Regions from separate parts of the Exiguobacterium sp. s133 genome, predicted to be linked through region 1. Evidence: riboswitches for the same ligand, from Rfam matches in the RefSeq annotation. Region 1 holds a riboswitch; each other region holds the start of a gene.

Region 1 (4,414 bases):
ATCACGCAGGACATACGCTGTGCGCCATCGATGAATTCGAAATCGTTGTCCACGGACAGGGTGGTCATGCGCAAGCCCCTCATAAAACACAAGATGCACTCGTCGCCGGGGCACAACTCGTCTGTAATCTCCAACACCTCGTCAGTCGGCGCGTTGATCCGTTTTCACCTGCCATCATCGCAATCGGTTCATTCCATGCCGGAACGGCTCCGAACATCGTTACTGGTGAGGCACGGATTGTCGGTGAAATCCGGACATTTGACGAAGCGCTGCGTCACCAGTTACGCCAGCAGGTCGATTTAGTTGCTCGGACGACGTGTGCCGGAATCGGTGCGAGCTACTCCATCGACTTTACGACGGGTTATCCATCCCTTTGGAATCATCCGGTAGAAACAAATCTCGTTAAAGAAGCGACGGCTTTCTTAGGTGAGGCATCTGTCAAAGAACTCAAACCGATGATGGCAGCAGACGATTTCGCCTATTATTTAGAGCGTACCCCAGGAAGCTACTTCTTTACGGGGTCCGCCAAAACGGACGGGAGTACGATTTATCCGCAACACCATCCGAAATATGAAATCGATGAACGGGCACTACTCGTCGGCGCGAAATCTCTAGGTGCGACCGTCCTGCATGCCTTACAATCTTAATGATTGACTTTGTCGTTTTAGAGATGCTATTATCACATCAATGATAACGAATTTAATCAACTTCATATAACACTTATCAAGAGTGGACTGAGAGATCTGGATCGATGACGTCCCAGCAACCTGCCTTCAGTGGCAAGGTGCTACGACCAGCAAAGCGCAAGCTTTGGTTGATAAAAAGCGACGACTCCTTTTGCAACCAAGCAAAGGAGTCGTTTTCGTTTTCTCGCTGTCAGAGCACGAATGATTACAGGGCGACTACCGCCAGCGGAAAGGACGAGATATAGATGGAAAAAGCAACATTCGCAGGAGGCTGTTTCTGGTGCATGGTGACCCCATTCGAAGAACTGCCCGGTATTCACGGAATTGTTTCCGGTTATACAGGAGGACAAATCGAAAATCCGACATACGAACAAATAAAAACAGGCACGACCGGTCATTCGGAGGTCGTCGAGATTACATTTGATCCGGCGTTATTCTCATACGAGCGGTTACTCGAACTTTACTGGCCGCAAACGGATCCGACTGACGCCGGCGGACAGTTCCAGGACCGTGGGACACAATACGCACCTGCCATCTTTTATCATACGGAAGAACAGCGCCTTGCTGCGATTGCTTCACGTGACGCGCTTGCTGCGAGCAATCGCTTTAAGCAGCCGATCGTCACACGAATCGAAGCGGCACAAGCCTTCTATCCAGCAGAAGACTATCATCAAAACTTCCACAAAAAGAATCCGGAACACTACAAAAAAGACCGGAAAGCATCCGGTCGCGATGAATTCATCGATGTGGCTTGGAAAGAAGAAGTATCTGTCTAAACTAAAAAAGCCCGCTTCGTGCGGGCTTTCAGCATGTAGACAAACTCTTATGAAGAGTGACTATGCTATAACAAGAGGCAATCCGTTCGCGTTTCCCTGTCTCGCCTTGTCTTCAAAGCGATTCGAGACGGATTGCGCTCTAACACTACTCTATGATTTTCTCTACGGTACACCCTGAAAACTTCGTTTTTCGTTGACTCCTACGGGAAAAAGCGCGTGAACACGCGCTGCCAAGAGGCTGGCAAGACCCTGCTCGTTGTCCGTGAGGATCAAGGAGCAACGGCTTGCGCCTCGCCCGAGGAAAGCAACGAAAAGAACGAATCTTTCATTCCACAACTACTGATTCGTCTTCGCGCTAAAAAATCGACTTTATACTGCCAGAGTTAACCGTAAGAATTACGATACCTTTTCCGACAACTCATCCGAAGATTCGATTTCTACGACTTGATATCGTTTCAACACAAAAATACCGGCTAGCATCACAAGCAATCCAGCGACTTGTCCGAGCGAAAGCTCAAGTTCCGGTAAACCGAACCAACCGAACAAGTCGACACATAATGCAAAACTCAGTTGCGAAATCAAGACGACCGAAATCGCAATCGATGGACCGAGCAGCTGAATCCCGCGCATCACACAAAATACGACACCGACACCGACCAGACCACCGAATAAATAAAGCGGTTCGACCGTTTGAATGTTCGAGAATGTGCCACCCCGAAATACGAGTAGCGCAAACAGTGAACCGATGAACCCGACAAAAAAGACGAGGGTCGTCGTCGCCCATGCCCCGAACGCATGACTCATCCGTGCATTCAATACCGTCTGTAAACTAATCATCATTCCTGCCGTAATCGCACAAAACATACCTAGTCCCACGCTAGCCCCTCCTTATTCGTAACTATTTCCGTTCGCTTTTTCTTTAATCCGCTCTACATCTAAAATAATGATTTTCCCGCGTCGTCTCGCCAAGATTTCTTCTTCACAAAGTGTTGAGATGATACGGTTTAAATGACGGTAACTCGTCCCGAGCCAATCGGCGACGTCATGGAGATTCGACGTTCGCATCTCTTGATAAAACAGACTGTCGGAAACGTCCGAGGTAATCGATAACAGATATCCGGCAAATCGTTCTTCGACCGAATAGAGGACATGAAATGATGCTGATTTCGAGTCCGCGTACCACTTGGTCGTAATGACCCGCAGTAAAAATTGTAAAAAGGTGTTCGTCGTATTGTGCTCACGTAAGATCGCATACGGAATGCTGAGTGCCACGACGTCCGTAATCACCTCGATGGTATTCAAGACTTCCCGTTGATTGATATATTCCGCATCACCAATCACCGTCATCGCCTTTTTGAAGCGTAAAATCCGTTGTTTCCCTTCAGCCGATGCTGCAGAGATTTTAATTTTTCCTTCGACGATGAAATACATCCGGTCAATCGGTTCACCCGTCACACATAACAGGTCCCCTTCCGAAAACGTTTCGATGCGTAAATAGCCTTTACTGGTCTCCGTAAAAATATCCGCTAAGTCGTACTGTTTTAAATAGGTCTCAATCGTCTGCATAGGCCCTCCCTTTAGGACAGTGAAAAAATCGCAACTCCGGCAAGCATCAAACTGATCCCGATCCACTGTCCCCGGTTACTCCTTTTTTTGATGACACCAAACCAGCCGTTCAAATCAATCACGAATGCACATAAAATTTGTGCGACGAGCAACAAACACATCGCCCACGTCATGCCAAGTAACTGAATCGACGTCAGTTCGGTCACGACGACGAGTACGCCAAGCAATCCGCCACTGGCATAGAGGAGCGGAAGCTGTCGAAAACCGCCGATTTTCCGGTCACGAACCACACTATAAATCGCTAAGCACCCCATCAATCCGACGAAATGAACGATCGTCACCGAAAACCACGGACCAATGGCATCTCCTAAACGGGCATTAAAAATCCCCTGCAACGCAATGAATAGTCCACTCATTAATGCGAATATAACTCCCTGCACTTTAAGGCACCTCCTTTTGTTTCTTCTGTTATGAGTAGACACTATTTTCACCTTATCTGAAAAGGACAAATGTCCCATTTTAAAAAATTGTATAAAAAAAGACGGATTGCCCGTCTTCAGCGTGTAGATAATCGATTAAGAGGCGTAACCATGCGATATCGGGATGCAATCCGTTCGCGCTTCCCCGTCTCGCCTCGTCTTCAAAGCGATATCACCTAAAAAGCGTCACGTTTCGTAGACTCCTACGGGGAAAGCAACGAATAACGACGCTTGATCTCCCGATCGCACGTTGTCTACAGTCCGAAGACGGATTGTTCGTCTTCCCAGGAACAATCCGCCTTACTGATTACTGATCCATTACATATAATCGGCCCGCACCCGTTCAATTTGCGTATAAGCTTCCTGTTGCATCCGCTCGAATAATTCAGATACGGTCGGAATATCTGTAACGAGACCAGACACGAGACCGGCGTTGACATACCCGTTGACCTCGTCACCATCGACCGCACCCGTCAAGTGATACGCTTCTGTCGTCTTCGCGTTAAACTCATCAAGCGATGAAACACCTTGTAGTGCAGCAACGTACGGTCCATTTAACACACGCCGGACACGACCGACGGAACGACCGATGATTCGTGTCTCAAGATCCGTTGCTTCTACGAGATGGTTCTTGTAGTTCGCATGAACGACTGCTTCTTGCGTCGCAATCAGCCGCGTACCGAGTTGAACACCGGATGCACCAAGCATCCAAGCGGCTGCAAGGCCACGACCGTCTCCAATTCCACCAGCCGCGATGACGGGAAGCGTGACCTGATCCACGATTTGCGGAACCAGTGTCAGCGTCGTCAGCTCGAGCGGTGAATTGATACCTGCCGCTTCCACACCTTCTGCAACAAGCAAATCGACCCCGGCCGTTTCTGCCTTTAATGCATGTTTGACTGACGCG
Region 2 (4,414 bases), on a different contig from region 1:
TGATTTCAGCAGTTTCGACAGCTCGCGATAGCGGACTTGAAATCAAGACGTCCCACTGTTCTTCTGCCAGGTAGGCAGCACTGAGAGCCGCCTGTTTTCTACCGGTCTCGTTAAGCGGTATATCTTCACGTCCTTGAATCCGCTCGTTTAAGTTCCAGTCCGTTTGACCGTGTCGTACTAAACAAATTTCCGTCATATTGCAGTCTCCTTCTAAAGAAATATGACTGATTGTATCATGTTTCCTAATGAAGCGCCTCTCGTTTCGGTAAGACAAGCACTTGACAACTGAAGGCTTCGATTCGTTCGAGCAAACGTTCAATTTTGAGTGGATTTTCAGTTTGGGCAAAGCTCGCCAGCGAATGTGTGCCATTCGGGAAAGAGAATAATCGAACATCCGCCCCGACATCCGCCCCCTTCTCAACAAAGTGGAGTGCTTGAGCAAACGGGACAATCGGATCCTTTTTTCCGTGCAGCAGCATGATCGGCGGCGAGTCGGAACTTAAATGTGTCGCCGGGGAGACACGCATCATCAACTGTCGCCATTCTTCACGTCCACCCCCATAAAACTTGATATGGGCAATCCAGGTTTGAATGAATTTAAACAACAGAAAATTCGTCGGCGGATACAAGGCGATGACTCCACTGATTAAAGGAAGATGCGCCTCCGCCTGTTCGCCGATAAATTCAGTCGGGGCAAGCGCCGTCGTCAACATTAGGGCTCCACCTGCTGAATCACCCCATAAAAGCATGCGACCGCGCGCGATGCGTAATTCATCCGCTTGTTGATTTAAAAAACATAAGGCATCTCGAACATCTTCCAGGTTGTCCGGAAAGTAGCTGCCATCCTCAAATAAACGATAGTCGATGCTGCAAACGGCAATCCCGAGTTCTAAAAACCGGTCGATGATTGGAGCAAAACTAAACACATCATCACGGTTTCCACGAACGAATGCGCCGCCATGAGCATAAATCGCGACCGGAAACGGCCCTTCTCCCGGTGGATAATAGATATCTAACGTCAAGTCCTGCTGATTGACCGTCTTGTATAAAAGATTTCGTGGTGCTAATTGCTTTTCGGTAAGCGGCAAGACCGGCTCCGTCCATCTGAGTAAGGCTCCATAATTATTCCAAATACTCGCACCAGCAGCAGCCGTCGTCAAAATAGCGGCGCCACCCATCAACCATGCTGTTTCACGTTTCACCTCATCACCTCCAAGGCTCATTCCGATTTCACTTCTACTCTTCTCTTACCCGATTTATTTTGAACTAGAACTTCACAACATTCCGACTTGACGCTTTAATTTCCGTCGGATATAGTTAGAAAGTCCAAATCGGAACAATTACGTTTTAATTATCTTGGAGGGTTCATATATGAAAAAAATCATTCCAGCGTTAACCATCGCGACAGTAACTGCCAGTCTGCTCGCCGCATGCGGCTCATCGACTTCAAATTCAGACGAAGACGGTAAATTGCAAATTTATACGTCGACGTTCGCCACGGCAGCCATCGCCAAAGAAATCGGCGGAAAGGACGTCCAGGTCGAATTAATCGTTCCCCCTGGCGCCGACCCGCATTCGTATGAGCCGACTCCGAAGCAACTGACGACGATTGCGAAAGGCGATCTATTTTTACTTACCGGCACAACCCTTGAGCCGTACTCTGAAAAGATTAAGGAAAGTTTAGCCGGTAATTCCATTCGTTTTGTCGAGACAAGTAAAAATATCGACTTACTCGAAGCTTCCGCTTCGCTTCATACGCACGAAGAAGACGCACACGATGACCATGATGATCACGAGGCTGAAGAAGAGTCGCACGATCATGGACAATACGATCCGCATGTTTGGCTCGACCCGAACAACGCCAAGAAAATGGCTGACTCGATTACGACCGCGTTAGCAAAGGAAGCACCTGACCGGAAGGAAACGTTTGATAAAAACCTCGCACTCTTTAACAAACAAGCAGATGAACTCGACCAAAATTTACAAAAAGCTGTTGACTCCGGTTCGAAAAAGGAGCTTCTCGTCACGCATGCCGCATACGGGTACTTGGCGGAACGTTACGGTTTCACGCAACTGCCGATTGCCGGTATTTCACCGTCTGACGAACCGTCCCAAAAACAGCTGGCTGCCATCGTCAAGGAAGCAGAGATGCATGACTTAAACTATATCGCCTTCGAAGAGACGGTGTCGCCAAAGGTCGCCCGTGTCATCCAAAAAGAAATCGGTGCCGAATCGATTACGATTCATAACCTCGAGTCCGTCGCAAAAGATCAACAAGATCAATCGTACTTTGATTTGATGAACGAAAACGTGACGACGCTCAAACAAGCACTGCAGTAAGGTACAGTTGACAAGCATTAAAAGATACGTTAGGGTAATAAACGTGTTTTAAACAACGACTAAACAACTAAATGACTTCTTTTTATCGCGAGAAACGGAGGGACTGGCCCAATGATGTTTCGGCAGCGGACGATTGATTCGTACTGTGCCAAATCCAGCAAGCTATGGCTTGAGAGATAAGAAGAGCGTCTTTTTCAGTAAAGACCTCCTTCTTTCTTGCGAAGGGGTCTTTTTTTGTATGCTGAAGAAATGGAGTGATTCACATGAACGAAACGGTTACGCCGAACAAATGGGCGTTGTTCCCCTTGTTCGTTTTCCTTGTATTATTCATCGGTGCAGGAATCTTCTATAACGACTTTTACAAATTCCCCATCTTGATTGCAGCTTTAATCGCCTTGATTTTTGCTGCTGCGACATCTAAGGGAGACATCAACCAGACCGTCGAGCGGATTGCCCGCGGTGCCGGAAATCCGGACATCATGATCATGGTCTTCATCTTTTTACTCGCTGGCACATTTTCTGGAACAGCGAATGCAATCGGAGCCATTGATGCGACCGTCAACGCTGCACTCAGTTTCCTACCCCAGTCTCTTTTAATGAGTGGATTGTTCATCATTGCCGCTTTCATCTCGATGGCGATGGGAACTTCGACCGGCACAATCGCTGCCCTTGCACCGATCGCACTCGGGATTCATGACGCGACGGGTGTCAATGTCGCACTCGCCGCTGCTGCCGTCGTCGGTGGAGCAATGTTCGGTGATAACTTATCGTTTATCTCAGATACGACAATCGCCGCTGTCCGGACACAAAAAACGAACATGCGTGATAAATTCAGAACGAACTTTTTAATCGTCTTGCCTGCTGCCGTCATCACTGTCATCTTACTCGCTTTCGTGTCAGGTTCCGGAGATGTCGTCGAAGCGAAAGCATTTGAATTTTATAAGCTGATTCCGTATCTTTCCGTCATCGCGCTCGCACTCTTTGGTGTCAACGTCATTCTCGTCTTACTCGGCGGGACGTTATTGACAGGCATCATCGGAATGATCGACGGTAGTTTCGGAGTAAGTGGGTTTGTCCTCGCGATGTCTGACGGATTGATGGGGATGGCAGAAATCTCAATCTTGACGTTGCTGATGGGTGGACTCGTCAGCCTGATCACCTATAACGGTGGAATTGCTTATCTCAAAGAAACGCTGACACGAAAGATTTCGAAACGCCGGGGAGCTGAGTTCAGTATGGCTGCCCTCGTCAGTGCAACGAATCTCGCAACAGCAAATAATACGATTTCGATTCTTGTCGCCGGTCCGCTCGCTGCTGAAATCGCGGATACGTATGACATCGACCGGAAGAAGTCAGCCAGTATCCTCGACCTCTTTTCCTGTGGTGTTCAAGGAATCATCCCGTACGGAGCGCAACTTTTGATTGCCGCTGAATTGACGAAAACGGCGTCACCCGAACTGATTCCTTATTTGTTCTATCCATTTTTACTGTTCGTTTGTGGATCACTGGCAATCTTCTTCGGCTTCCCACGCCGGAAGAGCGATGCCGCACAGAAAAACAACATGTCGTAAAACAAACAACCCCCGTCGCTTCGTCTGCGACGGGGGTTCACTTTATTTTTGTTTTTCTTGACGATTCAAAATGAAATAGGCAATCGCCGGAAGCGGAAATTGAACGAGTCCTGCTCCACCCCATACCCACGGATTGCGTCCTGTCTTGCGGGCACCAAGGAAGAGGAACGTGGCTTGAGCACCTAATAGTGCTGCAATGCTTGTCCAAACTCCTTTTGGTACTTTTTTAATCGATTTCACCATGATATTACACCTCTCTTCGTTTATGCATCAGTAGACTTTCTTCTCTTTCCCATTCTATATTCCCTGCTTATGAGCATCAAAACAGATGTTCCGCTAAGTTCATGCTAAACTGAACAGGCAAATCCATATTCTAGTTTCATTGAAGGAGGAGTATATACATGCAATACGCAAAACTTTCAAATGGTATCACGATTCCACAGATCGGGTTCGGTGTCTGGCAAGTCGATGAAGAGACGGAAGCACCGGCTGCCGTCGCAGAA
Region 3 (4,414 bases), on a different contig from region 1:
TTCAGCGTCCGAATTGTAATTCGTATTCGTATTGACGTCGTACGTGTAAATCGTCCCGTCTGCATCCTTGATGAACTCAATCCCGGCGACCGCGATTTTATTTTCTTGCAGGAACGCTTCATACTGGGCGATGATCGGGTCATCGAACCCGTCGACAATTTGGAATTTCATCGGTGTCTCTGCCGCCTCTTCTCCGACCGGGCAGAACAAATCATCGATGACACAAGCATCCGCGGGGCAGAGCTCGAATCCTTCCGACGTATCGACACGGACCGCATAGACGAACTTACCACCGACGAATTCACAACGCGTAATGTAGGGTTCAGGTGCTTGAATGTACTCTTGAATCAACGTGATGCCGTCGACCGGCTCATCGAATGTCGGTCCGTCAAGATACGTCTCGAGTGCTTCAATCGAGTGGAACAATTGAACGCCGAGTCCTTTACCGGCACGATTGTGTTTCGTGATGAACGACGATACTCCGATGTTTTGAGCGGCTTGGACGATTTGATCACGTCCGACGGCTGCCGTCGTTTTCGGAACACGGATACCTGCTTTTCGTAAGGCGGTGTATTGGTTGACCTTACTGACCTCGAGTCGTAACGCACGGGTTCCGTTGAAAACGGTCCGGTCATGTTCTTCGAGCCAAGCGAGGACCCCTTCCGTCAATTCTGGTGCATAGCGGTGCCCGCGCGTATGGGACGAGGCACTCATCCGGCTGTAAAAAACGCCTTCCGGTGGTGTTTCATCGAGTGGGACGACCCCTTCGTTGAGGTGCCACTGTTCATACGGTAAGTTGAGTTCCTCGAGTCGCTTGATTAAATGATCCGTCCATTCCTGATTTTCGTGTAAGATATGAATTTTCGTCATTTTAGTTGACCTACCTTTCGTTTCGCTTCGACGCGTGGCATGACCTCGCGGGCAAAGCGTTCCATTTCTTCGAGTTGCGGAGAAAATTGAAGCAAGAGCAATGTCACGCCGACTGCTTCAAATTCAAGAATCCGTTCTGCGATTTGATCCGGCGTCCCAATCAAGTTCGGACGCAGTCCCCGGTTTGAGACCGAATAGTCATTTCGTTTGACCTGTTGTTCGAGTTGCGATTTACTGACGAAGTCGTCATACCCGGCATATCCGGCACCGTCTTCTTTAACGTTCGTAATCCGGTGCCATTCTTCGAGCGCCGCTTCTTCCGTCTCGCGACAGATGATGTAGGCCGCCAGTCCGAAACTCGCAAGCGGCTGCTTCCCGGTCGCCGCGCGGCGGGTTTTCATATCCGTAATTTTCGTCGCGACTTCATCGACCGTTCCTCCATGCATGACATAGGCATCACAGTGATTGACGATCGTCTGTTTCCCCGTCTCACTCTCACCACCAGCGTAGAGCTTGATTCCGGGACGCTGAACGGGTTTCGGGTGAAGCTCTGCCCGTTCCAGCTGATAGTACGCCCCATCAAAACTATAGGGTGATGCGTCCGCCCATAATCCTTTCATGACCGTCACGAATTCTTCCGTCCGGGCATATCGTTCGTCATGGGCTGTAAAAATCCCATTGTATTGACGGGCTTCTTCCTCCCACCAGGCCGAGACGACGTTGAGCGTAAAACGTCCGTTACTCAACTGATCGAGGTTCGCCGCCATTTTTGCTGTCGTCGCCGGATTATGAAAACCGGGCCGGACGGCTGTCATGATTTCCAACCGTTCCGTTGTCGCCGCAATCGCCGCTGCCGTCGTCCACGCCTCAAGACTCGGTTCGGCTATTCCTTTAATGTCGTTTAAGTTCAATTCTGCAATCAATGTCGTAGAAAAGCCAATCCGTTCTGCCGTCTGTGCGACTTGTTTCGCATAATCGAATGTCGCTGGCATTTGTTCCTCCTCGACGTTTCGTAACCAACCCCCGAAGATTGGTAACCAAAATCCGTATTCCATCCCCTGTGCCCCCTTTTTGCATAAAAAATCGCTCTTTTCGTTTAGAAAAGAGCGACGAATGTCTACTGTCAGCTCTTATCTTCAAAGGAATAAATTCCTCTTGGAAGTAGCACCTTCCGCTCATGCGGGGTTGCTGAAGTGTCGTCGGGCCAGTCCCTCGACTTCTCGTGATAAGAATAATTGAAATTAGCGTACATCTTTTAGCAGAGTAAAGCAACCTTTAAACCTTCTTTTCCTATCGGAATTAAAAAACATTTGGAAAATCACTCTGTTTCTTGATACTTCTTTGTCTAGAAGCTAAAAACAGGAATTGCACATCGGTTTAAGATGGCAATCCCTGCTTTGTATGGTGCTGTTCAAAATCAATTCATTCTGGTGATACGAACGGTGAGTCATTGTGATTTGCATCCATCATGGCTGTCCGGTGACCAGTCGTCGAAACTTCTTCCCCACGCACGCGATCGTAGAACTTCGCGATTGTGACGCTGAAGTACGGGCCAATCCAGAGGAAACCGATTCCGATCGTAACAATTCCGAGCAAGAACCAACCGATGAACGAAAGGACGAGGAAAAACGCCTCTTTTTTATGTCCATCCATCATTTGGCGTGAACGCGTAATGGCATCAAGGATGCCAATCGATGGTTCGTCCCGAATGATGTAATACGTCAACATGTAAGAGAATGACTTAATGATTCCTGGAATGATGAAAAGTAAGAACCATAGCCCTAAGAAAAAGGTTTGGACGATTGACACTCCAATGGCTTTCAAGAACATTTTGTACGGCTCAAACAAATCGGCGACTTTCGTCTGCTCGTCTCGGGCGACAGATAGGGTGAGCCATGACCATCCCATTGCAACCGGTAAGGTCAACACCGTCAAGAGCATACCAATCAAGTCGATAAATTGGAAATCCTCTTCGGGTGAGGACGCAAATCCGTTCGGAACGCCTTGAATGATTAAGAACAACAACATCATTAATGCCATGAAGCCCCATCGTCCCTGCAACGACTCGCGCGCTGCTAATTTTAATTGTTTTGACATCGAAAGATCCTCCTCAAAAATAAGTGCTACCTTTCTTTACGGTTTATTTTTGAGGAGGTTTCACTTTTTAACGCTCGTCTTTTAGTAAACGTTGGACCATTGCTTTTTCAAGTTGTTGCTGGCACGCCGTATACAAAGAGCGTCGTCCATCGAGTCGTTCAATCGCAAACGGAATATCGTGCTTTTTTGCTTGCACGAGAACATGTGCCGCTGCTGCGTGAGAAACCCGACTTTTGACGACGACGATCGCGTCCGTCTTTTTCGCGAGACAGGCGATTTTTTTCGCGGCTTGGGCGTCACCGCCAAGATGGATTAATTCGACTCCCGTCTCCGCAAAGAAGTCGCGGTAGACGGCGCGCTGTTGCTCATTACCGACGATGACGAGACGCATGCCGTCGTAGGAAGCAAAATCGAGTGCCGTTTTATCGACGAATTCGATTGGTTGACCTGGTAATGTCGTCGTATCGAGACGTTCGAGTTGCTGGACTTTCTTTTCCCGGAGGCGCCGCTCTTTTTTGACTTTCTTCGCCTTCGGTTTCCGTTGCATCATCTTGTCGTAGCGTCCTGTTTTCGCCTGTTTGTTTGCAGGTGACGCAGTGGCGGACTCGGGCGAACCACTCGATACGTCGCGTGCCGGTAATTCCGTCATGGTCGGTACTTCATAATGAAATGCGTGTTTCCAGACAATCGTCAATGTCTCCGGATGACCTTTCCACATGACGAGGTCGACGAGTTGACCTGCTTTCAGTTGGAAGAACCGCATGTCTTCGAGTGGTGTCGTGTAATAGAACGGTTTTCCCGTCTCATCTTGCAGTGGACCGTCAATCGTTGCTTCGATGATGCCATGGTTCTTGACGATACACTTTTCAAAAACGATTCGTTCTGCAAGTGGTTTTACTTGATCCGTCGCGACGACGGCTAAGATTTCAAGCGACGTCCGGCGCTCATCTTGATGTAGGACTTGGACACGGACTTCCATCCCATGCTCCAGGTTCCAGTCACGGATTTCTGTTTCTGAGACATGACTGTTTGGCCATTCCCGTAACGAGCCGCCCTTTAATTGCCGTTCGAACGTATAGGAATACCGTTGTTCGACAATCCGTTCAACTTCTTCCTTCCGTTCCTGGATCATTTTGATCGGGAGGCTAGATGGTGTTTCCGGACGTTCTACTAGTTTCGTCGTTGTTTGACGTGGCGCGTAGTACTGCGACAGCTGGACCCATTCATCGATTCCGTTGATTTCTTCAAGTAACAAACCCCAGTCGTCTGCTGTCTCGACGATGTTCAGTTTGCTTGTAACTAACTCCTTCGCTCGTTCGATTACGTGATGCATCATGTTAAAAACCCCTTTGCTATTTTTTCCAACTATAGCAAGGTCATGATGCTTCACCCGCGCAAAAAAACAACCTGGTATTTTTTTGTTATGGGTTACGATTTAACTTCGACT

What was found. Region 1 has a riboswitch for S-adenosylmethionine ahead of msrA (peptide-methionine (S)-S-oxide reductase MsrA). Riboswitches for the same ligand answer to the same signal wherever they lie in the genome.
Region 2: linked by a shared signal. The riboswitch ahead of KNP96_RS15240 (Na+/H+ antiporter NhaC family protein) and the one ahead of msrA (peptide-methionine (S)-S-oxide reductase MsrA) in region 1 are both predicted to bind S-adenosylmethionine.
Region 3: linked by a shared signal. The riboswitch ahead of KNP96_RS09875 (LLM class flavin-dependent oxidoreductase) and the one ahead of msrA (peptide-methionine (S)-S-oxide reductase MsrA) in region 1 are both predicted to bind S-adenosylmethionine.

What each region holds. Positions count from the first base shown of each region.
Region 1 is NZ_JACSMK010000007.1:109,153-113,566, reverse strand. Features, by position in the region: gene KNP96_RS10940 (M20 metallopeptidase family protein) at 1-647, shown strand, start outside; SAM riboswitch class I at 718-824, shown strand; gene msrA (peptide-methionine (S)-S-oxide reductase MsrA) at 932-1,462, shown strand; gene KNP96_RS10930 (DMT family transporter) at 1,859-2,338, opposite strand; gene KNP96_RS10925 (Crp/Fnr family transcriptional regulator) at 2,351-3,028, opposite strand; gene KNP96_RS10920 (DMT family transporter) at 3,040-3,468, opposite strand; gene KNP96_RS10915 (NAD(P)H-dependent flavin oxidoreductase) at 3,826-4,414, opposite strand, start outside.
Region 2 is NZ_JACSMK010000014.1:13,364-17,777, forward strand. Features, by position in the region: gene KNP96_RS15225 (histidine phosphatase family protein) at 1-196, opposite strand, end outside; gene KNP96_RS15230 (alpha/beta hydrolase) at 243-1,202, opposite strand; gene KNP96_RS15235 (metal ABC transporter solute-binding protein, Zn/Mn family) at 1,372-2,340, shown strand; SAM riboswitch class I at 2,420-2,523, shown strand; gene KNP96_RS15240 (Na+/H+ antiporter NhaC family protein) at 2,604-3,911, shown strand; gene KNP96_RS15245 (hypothetical protein) at 3,954-4,154, opposite strand; gene KNP96_RS15250 (aldo/keto reductase) at 4,313-4,414, shown strand, end outside.
Region 3 is NZ_JACSMK010000006.1:82,136-86,549, forward strand. Features, by position in the region: gene KNP96_RS09870 (ATP-grasp domain-containing protein) at 1-870, opposite strand, end outside; gene KNP96_RS09875 (LLM class flavin-dependent oxidoreductase) at 867-1,925, opposite strand; SAM riboswitch class I at 1,998-2,102, opposite strand; gene KNP96_RS09880 (DUF975 family protein) at 2,293-2,967, opposite strand; gene KNP96_RS09885 (DUF2325 domain-containing protein) at 3,035-4,303, opposite strand; gene KNP96_RS09890 (DUF817 domain-containing protein) at 4,396-4,414, opposite strand, start outside.